Regions from separate parts of the Mesorhizobium sp. L48C026A00 genome, predicted to be linked through region 1. Evidence: riboswitches for the same ligand, from Rfam matches in the RefSeq annotation. Region 1 holds a riboswitch; the other holds the start of a gene.

Region 1 (4,853 bases):
GACGAGATCCTTCAGCCCGTCTCTGTCCGCCGCAGGCGCCGCCGCCTTCTTCCAAAGATAATATGTCTGTTCCGAGATGCCGGCTTGCTTCACCGCGCTCTTGAGAGTAGCGCCGCCGCCGATCGAGGTCTCGATCTGCGCCAGCTTCTGGGCACGATCTTTCGCGGAGTAGCTCTTTCGGCCTGTTCGCGCTGACGGCGGTGCTTCAGTGGTCGCGGATATCGGCTTGGCGCCGTTCTTGCGGGCAGGCGCGCTCGCCTCAGCTTCTGGCTTCCTCGACCGCCGCGCTCTCGTCTTGGGTTTTGGCGTTTCCGGTTTGTCTGCCGGTTCGCTATGAACTACTGCTGACTCGGTTTCCAGGGGATTGGCCATGAAATGCTCCACTCGCGGTTTGTGCAAAGGTTCAGCATCAAGGGCCACGACAGTAGAGTCAACAAGCTGACGATTTAACGGCTCGACTTCCTTTGTTGTCTCGGCCATCGCGGCGGCGATGTCGAAATTGCCCCAGATGGAACGTGCGGATTTTTGATAATTGCGCTTTTGTTTGACTTCCACGGTGAATGGTCGCGTCTGCCGCCTCATAGTTCCTTCCTGAATAGAAGAATGAAGTCGCCGCTCGAATTTTTGGCGCTTCCCGCTTAGCGCGGAGCATTATCGTATAGCCGCTCAACGGGCAAGTGATGCCGGTCTTCGATGGCTGACCCATCTGGGGAGATTTGAGCGGCTTCGCGCGTCCTGCGCATGCCTGTAAGGCCGCCAAGTTTTCTGGGTTAGCAGGCGCGCCACTGTGGCAGCTTGGCTTGTACGGCGAGGCCATGGTTGAGTGAGGCGAACCAAATCCAGCCGCGTGGTCGATCCCGAAGCTTCCCACAATGGCGAAGAGAACATCTTCACTCGTTCCCTTTCAGCACAAGACCTTCCGTTCGCTATGGTCGGCTGCACTCGTTTCGAACCTTGGCACCCTGGTGGAAGGTGTGGCGGCGGCTTGGCTGATGACGAGCATCGCCACCTCCCATGGAATGGTGGCGCTCGTCCAGTCATCGACCACCCTCCCCTACATGATCTTCTCGCTCGGGGCGGGAGCGCTCGCGGACAACTTTGACCGTCGCCGGATCATGTTGACTGCGCAACTGCTGATGGTCTGCGTATCCGCCTTCCTGGCGTTCCTGACCTATGCGGGGGCAATGACACCCTGGACCCTTCTGGGTCTCACCTTCCTGATCGGCTGTGGTTGGGCATTGCACGATCCCTCTTGGCAAGCCTCGATGGGAGACATCCTGCCTCGCGAACACCTGCCTAGCGCGGTTGCGCTCAACGGCATGAGCTACAATCTCATGCGCAGCGTCGGGCCGGCGATTGGCGGCATAATCGTGGCCACAGCCGGTGCGGCCTTCGCGTTCCTCTTCAACGTCTTTTGCTACTTCGCTCTGATCGCTGCGCTGTTGCGGTGGAAAGCCGTACGGGCACGACAAGCGCTGCCGCGGGAGGCTTTCGGCAGTGCGATGGCGGCGGGCTTCCGTTACGTGCTCTTGTCGCCGAACCTTCTCAAGGTGATGTGCCGGAGTTTCATTTTCGGCCTCACCGCCGTTGTCATTTTGGCTCTCCTGCCGTTGGTTGCTCGCGAACAGGTCAAAGGGACCGCGGTCACCTACGGCGTGATGCTCGGCTTCTTCGGCCTGGGAGCGATTTGCGGCGCGCTCCTCATCGGGCGGGTCCGAGAAGTTCTCTCCAACGAATGGGTCATTCGCGGTGCGTTCTTTATACTGGCGATCAGCTGCTTCTTTCTGGCATGGAGTGAGCACGTTTGGCTGAGCTGTCTGCTCCTCATGCCAGCCGGTGCGGCCTGGATTCAATCATTCTCGCTGTTTAACGTCACAGTGCAGCTTTCGGCGCCGCGGTGGGTGGTTGGACGCGCCCTGTCTCTCTATCAGACGGCCACATATGGCGGCATGGCGGCGGGAAGCTGGCTCTGGGGCGAACTGGCGGATGTCCAAGGTGTTTCGGGAGCCTTCCTCGTCGCCAGCGTGGTTCTTGTGATTGGGGGACTGATGGGGATCGTTCTGCGTCAGCCGGATTTCGAAACGCTCAATCTGGATCCGACCAACAAGTTCAGCGAACCGACGCTGCAACTTGACCTGCGGCCACGAAGCGGTCCGATCATGGTGATGGTCGATTATCGTATCGATCAGAGAGATGTCCCGGAATTTCTCAGTGTGATGACATCGTGGCGAAAAGCCCGGCTGCGAGATGGCGCCAGACAATGGGCGTTGCTGCGTGACCTGGAAAAGCCCGAACTATGGACCGAGTGTTATCACGTGCCAACTTGGGTCGAGTACGTTCGCCACAACAACAGGCAGACCCAGGATGACGCCGAAATCGTTGCGCGCCTGGAAGCGCTGCACCGTGGCGATTGCCCGCCCAAGACGCATTACAAGATCGAACGCCAAACCGTGCGCGTGCACGACGATTTGCCGCTCAGGCCTCACTTGGACAGGACTTGAGCTGGCCCGGTGGTTTGAGCCAGGTTAGCTTGAGCCGGTGGGCTGCGAACAGCAGTTCGAGACATTGGCCTCGATCACTTCGCAACAGGCCGCTGCACTTGGCCTCGGGTGCTCCCCTCGAAATCGTTGTGTCGTGTCACCGACGGCGGCACGGCCAAGACCTTCCACATGGGTAACTGCCTCGCCATTGAGGCGAATGTGGTCGCGAGCAGATCACCAACAAAGCGGTCGGAACCTCGGAGCCGAAGTGCGACGCCGAGGTGGCGTTCGCATGATGCGGGAAGCAGCACCAAGGCGCTTGCCGGTATGTTTGCCGCCGGCAGCCGACGAACTCCTATCCTCCTGGACAAGGGCGCCGTGCGTCATTGCTTTGATTTACCGGCCGCTCAAGGCTCCCACAGTTTTCGCTTTCGAGACGACCTTTGGGAAACATGCAACGGGAATTTAACATAACGACATAAACATTTCTTTATGCGGCGTTGACAAGGAAGCGAACTGCTGTAATTGTCTCCCGTGTCGTGGTTCTCCGTACGGCGCTGCCGCAGCGGAGCTAAGAGGGAAGCCGGTGCGATGCCGGCGCTGCCCCCGCAACTGTTAGCGGCGAGCCAACTCCACTCATGTCACTGAGGCGAAATAGCCTTGGGAAGACGGGTAGAGGCTATGACCCGCGAGCCAGGAGACCTGCCACGGCGAATTACGTCCACGGGCCGGGTGTCTCGGTGGCCGCTGCAGCCTGGCGTTCGTGCCGGCCTGCTAGCGCCTTCCTTGTCACCGACGCCCCAACCATCGGGGTTGGCATGACTGTCTCTCAGCAAATTCCTGTAGCAACGCTCGGCGTGCCGCGCTTCGGTCGTAAGCGAGAACTGAAATTCGCGCTTGAAAGCTACTGGTCCGGAAAATCTTCCGCTGGCGACCTTCTCACGACTGCGAAGGCGCTGCGTGCCGCTAGCTGGGAGGAGCAGCGCGATCGCGGCGTGTCGAAAATCCCGTCGAACGACTTCTCGCTCTACGATCATGTGCTCGACACCGCAGTCATGGTCGGCGCCGTGCCAGCCCGTTACGCCTGGAATGGCGGCGAGGTCCCACTCGACATCTACTTCGCCATGGCGCGCGGCAACCAAGGTCAGACGGAGGATTGTGGACAGCATGCGGCTCATGGGCCTAGTGTAACCGCGATGGAAATGACCAAGTGGTTTGACACAAACTATCACTACATTGTGCCGGAACTAGACGATGATCAGACGTTCGCCCTTTCGTCGACGAAGCCGGTTGATTACTTCCTCGAGGCTAAAGCGCTCGGCATTCACACACGCCCAGTCATGCTTGGACCGATCACCTTCCTCAAGCTGGCGAAATCGCCTGCCGAAGGATTCGATCCCATCGCGCTCCTGCCGCGGCTGCTGCCCGTCTACGAGCAACTCCTGCAGAGGCTGAAGCTGTCGGGAGCCGACTGGGTGCAGATCGATGAGCCAGCGCTTGTCCTCGATCTGAACCCCAACGAACGAGCTGCGTTCGAATTCGCCTATGGCCAGCTGTCAAAAGCCGCGCCCAAGCTGAAGATCATGCTGGCTACCTATTTCGGGCCGCTGGGAGACAATCTCGAAACCGCGGTTTCTCTGCCCCTGGCCGGGCTGCATATTGATCTCGTGCGCGCTCCCGAGCAGCTGGAAACGGTGGGTCGGCTCGCACCGAAGGATCTGGTGCTCTCGCTTGGCTTGATCGATGGCCGCAACGTCTGGCGTGCGAACCTGCCCGCCATTCTCGACCGCATCAAACCGATCGTCGCCGGCTGGCCCTTGGACCGCGTCGAGATCGCGCCTTCTTGTTCGATGCTGCATGTGCCGATCGACCTGCGCATGGAGACGGAAATCGACGCGGATATCAGGTCGTGGCTCGCCTTCGCGGCCCAGAAGACCGACGAGTTGGTGTTGCTGGCCCGGGCCCTGTCCCAAGGCAGGGATGCGGTGGCAGGCGCTTTGAAAGCGTCTGCCGAGGCTGCCGCCACTCGCGTGACATCCACGAAGATCCATGACCCGCTTGTCGAGGGGCGGATCGCCAGCATCGACGACAGCATGAAGCGACGAGAGAGCGCTTTTGCCGAGCGCTCCAGAGTCCAGGCCGGCACGCTCGGGCTGCCGCCGTTCCCGACGACGACCATCGGGTCCTTCCCGCAGACGCCGCAGGTATGCAGGGCGCGGGCCGCTCATGGGAAGGGCCAGCTGAGCTATGTCGACTACGAGACCTTCCTGAAGAAGGAGATCGAGGCTGCAATTCGCTGGCAGGAAGAGATCGGGCTGGACGTGCTGGTGCACGGTGAGTTCGAACGAAACGACATGGTACAGCATTTCGGCG
Region 2 (4,853 bases), on a different contig from region 1:
TCGGCGTGCGGCCGGAAGATCTGACGATCGCCACCGGTGCGGATTATCTTTTCGAGGGAACGGTGGATTATGTCGAGCAACTCGGCGAGGTCCAGCTCGTCTATGTCGACATCGGCCGCGCCGACCTGCCGCTGGTCACCAAGCTGCCAGGCAATGTCGGGGTCAAGCGCGGCGCTGCGCTGCGGTTGAATGCCGATGCCGGCGACCTGCATATTTTCGATGCCGACGGACATTCATTCACGCTCCACAAAGCGGAAGCAAAGGCAGCCTGAGAGCAGCAGCCGAACTGATGGATGTTTGGTGACCCAAAAACGAGAGCGGCGGGCAAAGCCGCCACTCTTGTGCGTTCCGGTCGCTGTTAGAGCGACGTGCGTCCAAGTGGACGCACAAAGGTACGCTCCAACACTTTAACCCTGCGCATCGTGCTTTCCGAAAATCGGAACCGATTTTCGGGCCGATGCGCTAGCGGCCGAACAGGTTCCGGTCGCTGCCCTGCGGGGCGGACTTCTGTACGTCGCCCGACGAGTTGAGCAGCTTGTAGACCGGCGAGCCGGTATTGCGTACCGAAGAAGTCTGCGTGTTGTCGACGTTGATGGTCGCCTGCTTGTTGATGTCGGTTCTGCCAAAGTTGTCGCTACCGGCAAAAGCGCCGCCCGCAGCAATCAAAAGCGCGGCGGCGGTAAGAACGATCTTCTTCATTTTCAAAACTCCTGGATTTTCTTGGTTCCGCCAGCCCGGCGGGCAAATGCCGCCGCCGCTGTTGGAACGAACTGTTAGTTGTTGCCGAACAGGTTACGGTCGCTGCCGTTGACGGGTTTCTCGTCAGCCGGAACCGGATTCTGCGCCGAAGCCGAATTCCGAATCGAAGCCGTGTACGAGTTGCTGTCGACCGCAGCGGCCGGCTGGTTGGCGCCGTTCGATCCAAAGTTGTCGCTGCCGGCAAAAGCGCTGCCGGAGATGGCCACAATGGCGGCGGTGGCAAGAATGAGCTTCTTCATTTCAAATACTCCTGAGTTCCTCAGATCCCGAGCGGCGGACCGCCACTTTGCTGTTTGGGACCAGCTGTTAATTGTTGCCGAAAAGGTTGCGGTCGGCGCCCTGGCCAACGGGCTGCTTTTCAGCGTGAGCCGGCGTCTGGACAGAGGCCGTATACGAGCTGTCGACCGCGACGGCCGGCTGGTTGGCGGCGTTGGACCCATAATGGTCGCTGCCGGCAAAGGCGCTGCCGGTGATGGCCAGAGCGGCGACGGCAGCAAGAGCGATCTTTTTCATTTTAGTACTCCAGTATCTTGGTCTTCAGTCCGTCTAGCGGCGTGTCTTGGGAGGATGCGCGCGTCGTTCGGATAGCCCCGATGTGGGAAGGCCATTCGGCGGATTCCAATCACGAAGTTGTTCTGTGTGGACCAAGAATCTACACCTTGAAATTGTACCAGAGGCATCTACCACTATGGTTTTATGGTTCGTTTTCAATATTTTATGCCAAATTTGCCGTTCGACGATTTGACGGATTGGCGGATCTGCGTTCACTGCGTGCTGCACGCATTGTCAACAGAAACGAACCGTTCGGTTCGATTTTAGAAGCGGCTAATAGTCACTTTTGTAAACTGTTAACCTTCCTGGTCTCCGCCGCGGGTCGGATTCGATGTCACGGCAGCCGACAATGGCCGCCGACAAAGCGGGTTTCAGCCCTGCAGATATAAACCTGCAGGTTTCGCCGGCGGTGTCGCGCCGCATGGATACGATGTCGCTTTCATGCCGGCAGTCAGCCGGCCGGCATGATTAGATCACGCCATCTCAGGTGCCGCTTGGTGACGACGAAGCGGAGAATTGGGAAGCCGGTCAGAACCCGGCGCTGCCCCCGCAACGGTGGTGGAGTTCAAGTCGCAACGGGAGACCACTGGGCCACAAGCCTGGGAAGGTGTCGCGACGAGTCCGCAAGGACACTCCAGAGCCCGGAAACCAGCCCGAGATTTTCAGACTCGACTGATCGCGGTGGGCGGTCAAGAGGTGGATGATGCACGTCCGGCCCTGTCGCCGGCGTGCAAACGGTCCTCCCTCCATCACCACCAGTTCAGTCCTTACACGAGGACAGGACATGGACGCGCGCAACGACATGCTGAGGCTCTTGCACGGCCGCAGGCAAGGCTATTCGCTCGAGCAGCCCTTCTACACCGATCCAGATTTCTTCAAGCTCGACATGGAGCTGATCTGGTATCGCGACTGGCTGTTCATCGGCCACGATTGCGAGTTGCCGAAAGCTGGCAGCTATATCACCGCCCAGATCGGCGACTATCCGGTCGTGCTGGTCCGCGACCAGCAAGGCAAGATCAATGCCTTCCACAATTCCTGCCGGCATCGCGGCAGCCGTGTCTGCAATGCCGACAAGGGCACTGCGGCGAAGCTGGTCTGCCCCTATCACCAGTGGACCTACGAGCTGGACGGCCGGCTGTTGTTTGCTCGCCAGATGGCAGACGGCTTCGACAAAAGCCAGTTCAGCCTGAAGCCGGTGGCTTGCGAAAGCGTTGGCGGCTACATCTTCATCTGCCTGGCCAACGAGCCGGCCGACTTCGCGCCGATGCGCGCCATGATCGAGCCTTACCTCCTGCCGCACCGGCTGCGCGAGGCAAAAATCGCCTTCGAATCGACCATCGTCGAGAAGGGCAACTGGAAGCTCGTCTGGGAGAACAACCGCGAGTGCTACCATTGCGCCGGCAACCATCCGGAACTCTGCAAGACATTCCCGGAAGCGCCGACCGTGACCGGCGTGCAGGGCGCCGACAGCGATCCAGAGATGCTCGCGCACTGGGCGAAATGCGAGGCGGCGGGCTTGCCGAGCAAGTTCCGCATCGATCCGGCCGGGCAGTATCGCGCCACCCGCGCGCCGCTGCTGCGCGACGCCGTCAGCTACACGATGACGGGAAGACGCGCGGTGAAGAAGAAACTTTCCGACAGCGTTTCGACCGACCGTATCGGCTCGCTGCTGCTCTATCACTATCCGACGAGTTGGAACCATATCCTCGGCGATCATGCCGTCACCTTCCGCGTGCTGCCGATCAGTGTCACGGAAACGGCCGTCACCACCAAATGGCTTGTCCACAAGGACGCGGTCGAAGGCGTCGATTACGACCTCGCCGAACTCACCCATGTCTGGACCGAGACCAACGACCAGGACCGTCGCATTGTCGAGGAAAACGCCTTCGGCATCCTGTCGCCGGCCTATGAGCCCGGCCCCTATTCGGAACTGCATGAGGGCGGCGTCATCCAGTTCGTCGAATGGTACGCCTCCTTCATCGGGCCGCGCCTTGCCGAGGCCGGGCGGCCGGCGCTGCGCAGCGTCGCCTGAGCGAGGTCAAGGGGATGAATGCGATGACGGACCTTGGCCTCTACCGCCATCTCGACGAGATGGCGCCCTGGAACGACAGGCTCCAGGTGCTGGAAGTCATCGGCGTCAGCGACGAGGCGCCTGACGTGAAGACCTTTACCTTCCGCTCTGACAACCAGACCTGGTTCCGCTACAGACCGGGGCAGTTCGTGACGCTGGAACTGCCGACCACCGAGGGCCTGATGATGCGGACCTATACGCTGTCGTCCTCGCCGTCGAGGCCGTTCTCGATCGCGGTGACGGTGAAAGCGCAGGCCGGCAGCCTCGGCACCCGCTGGATGTTCGACAATTTGAAGCCCGGCGTTCACGTGAAGGCCTATGGGCCGGCGGGCGACTTTTCGCTGCACAGCCATCCAGCGGCCAAGTATCTGTTCATTTCGGCCGGCTCAGGCGTGACGCCGATGATGTCGATGCTGCGCTGGCTGAACGACTGCGCGCCATGGACAGATGTCGGCTTCGTCAACTGCGCGCGAAAGCCCGAGGAGATCATCTTCCGCAAGGAGCTCGAGCTGCTCGGCAGCCGCATGCCGGGCCTGACGCTCGGCTTCATGATCGAGGAGCGGTCCAGCCGTGAGGGCTGGTTCGGCCATATGGGCCGGATCGACGCGATACGGCTGCCGCTGCTGGCGCCCGATTTTCGCGAGCGCGAAATTTTCTGCTGCGGCCCCGACCCGTTCATGCGCGCCGTGCGGCAGATGCTGGAGGCGGCCGGCTTCGACATGGCCAACTATCATCAGGAGAGCTTTGCGGCCCCGGCGGTGGAGGAAATTCCGGCCCCGTTCGGTTCGCCGGCAGAGGGTGGGCCGGCAAAAGGTGGGCCAGCAGAGGGCGGGATCGAGGTACCTGCCGAGGCCGCAACGCCGATCCGCTTTTCGCTTTCGGATATTGATGCCGAATGCGTTGCCGGCCAGACCGTGCTGCAGACGGCGCGCGCTTCGGGCGTACGCATCCCCGCAGCCTGCGAGTTCGGCCTGTGCGGAACCTGCAAGGTGAAAAAGGTCTCGGGCACGGTCGAGATGAGCCACAATGGCGGCATCCTCGATCACGAGATCGACGACGGCTTCATCCTTGCCTGCTGTTCGAAGCCGCTGACGGCGATCGAGATCGACGCCTGACCGGCGGGGAGCTTAAAGCGCGTCGCGGCTGAATGGATTCATGCGACGCGCTTTAAGTTATTGTTTTTATGCATGTCGTCATCGCAAAACCGCTGCACACTTTTGCGTGACATGCATTAAACCCCGTAGCGTTCGGTGCGGATGAGGCTTGCCGGCACACCGGCATCGATCAGCGCCTGGGCGGCGGCCGACACGAACGCATTCGAGCCGCAGACAAAGGCGAACCTTGGCGGCGCGGGCAGCCGCAGCATCGATTGCTCCATCATCGCGGCATCGACCCGCCGCGAATAGTCTGACGGGCGCCGGGCGGCCTCGCGGGTCAGCGCCAACACCAGATCGAAGCCGTCCCGGCGATC

What was found. A riboswitch is a leader RNA that binds a small molecule or an ion and turns the genes downstream of it on or off. The one in region 1 is predicted to bind cobalamin.
Region 2: another riboswitch for cobalamin. It lies ahead of X738_RS46325 (aromatic ring-hydroxylating oxygenase subunit alpha); the one in region 1 lies ahead of metE (5-methyltetrahydropteroyltriglutamate--homocysteine S-methyltransferase).

What each region holds. Positions count from the first base shown of each region.
Region 1 is NZ_AYWU01000063.1:767-5,619, forward strand. It holds gene X738_RS79705 (transposase) at 1-582, opposite strand, end outside; gene X738_RS79710 (MFS transporter) at 873-2,501, shown strand; cobalamin riboswitch at 3,004-3,204, shown strand; gene metE (5-methyltetrahydropteroyltriglutamate--homocysteine S-methyltransferase) at 3,299-4,853, shown strand, end outside.
Region 2 is NZ_AYWU01000001.1:162,320-167,172, forward strand. It holds gene X738_RS46305 (ABC transporter ATP-binding protein) at 1-272, shown strand, start outside; gene X738_RS46310 (DUF680 domain-containing protein) at 463-699, opposite strand; gene X738_RS46315 (DUF680 domain-containing protein) at 774-998, opposite strand; gene X738_RS46320 (DUF680 domain-containing protein) at 1,066-1,272, opposite strand; cobalamin riboswitch at 1,780-1,982, shown strand; gene X738_RS46325 (aromatic ring-hydroxylating oxygenase subunit alpha) at 2,096-3,343, shown strand; gene X738_RS46330 (hybrid-cluster NAD(P)-dependent oxidoreductase) at 3,367-4,497, shown strand; gene X738_RS46335 (FAD-binding oxidoreductase) at 4,614-4,853, opposite strand, start outside.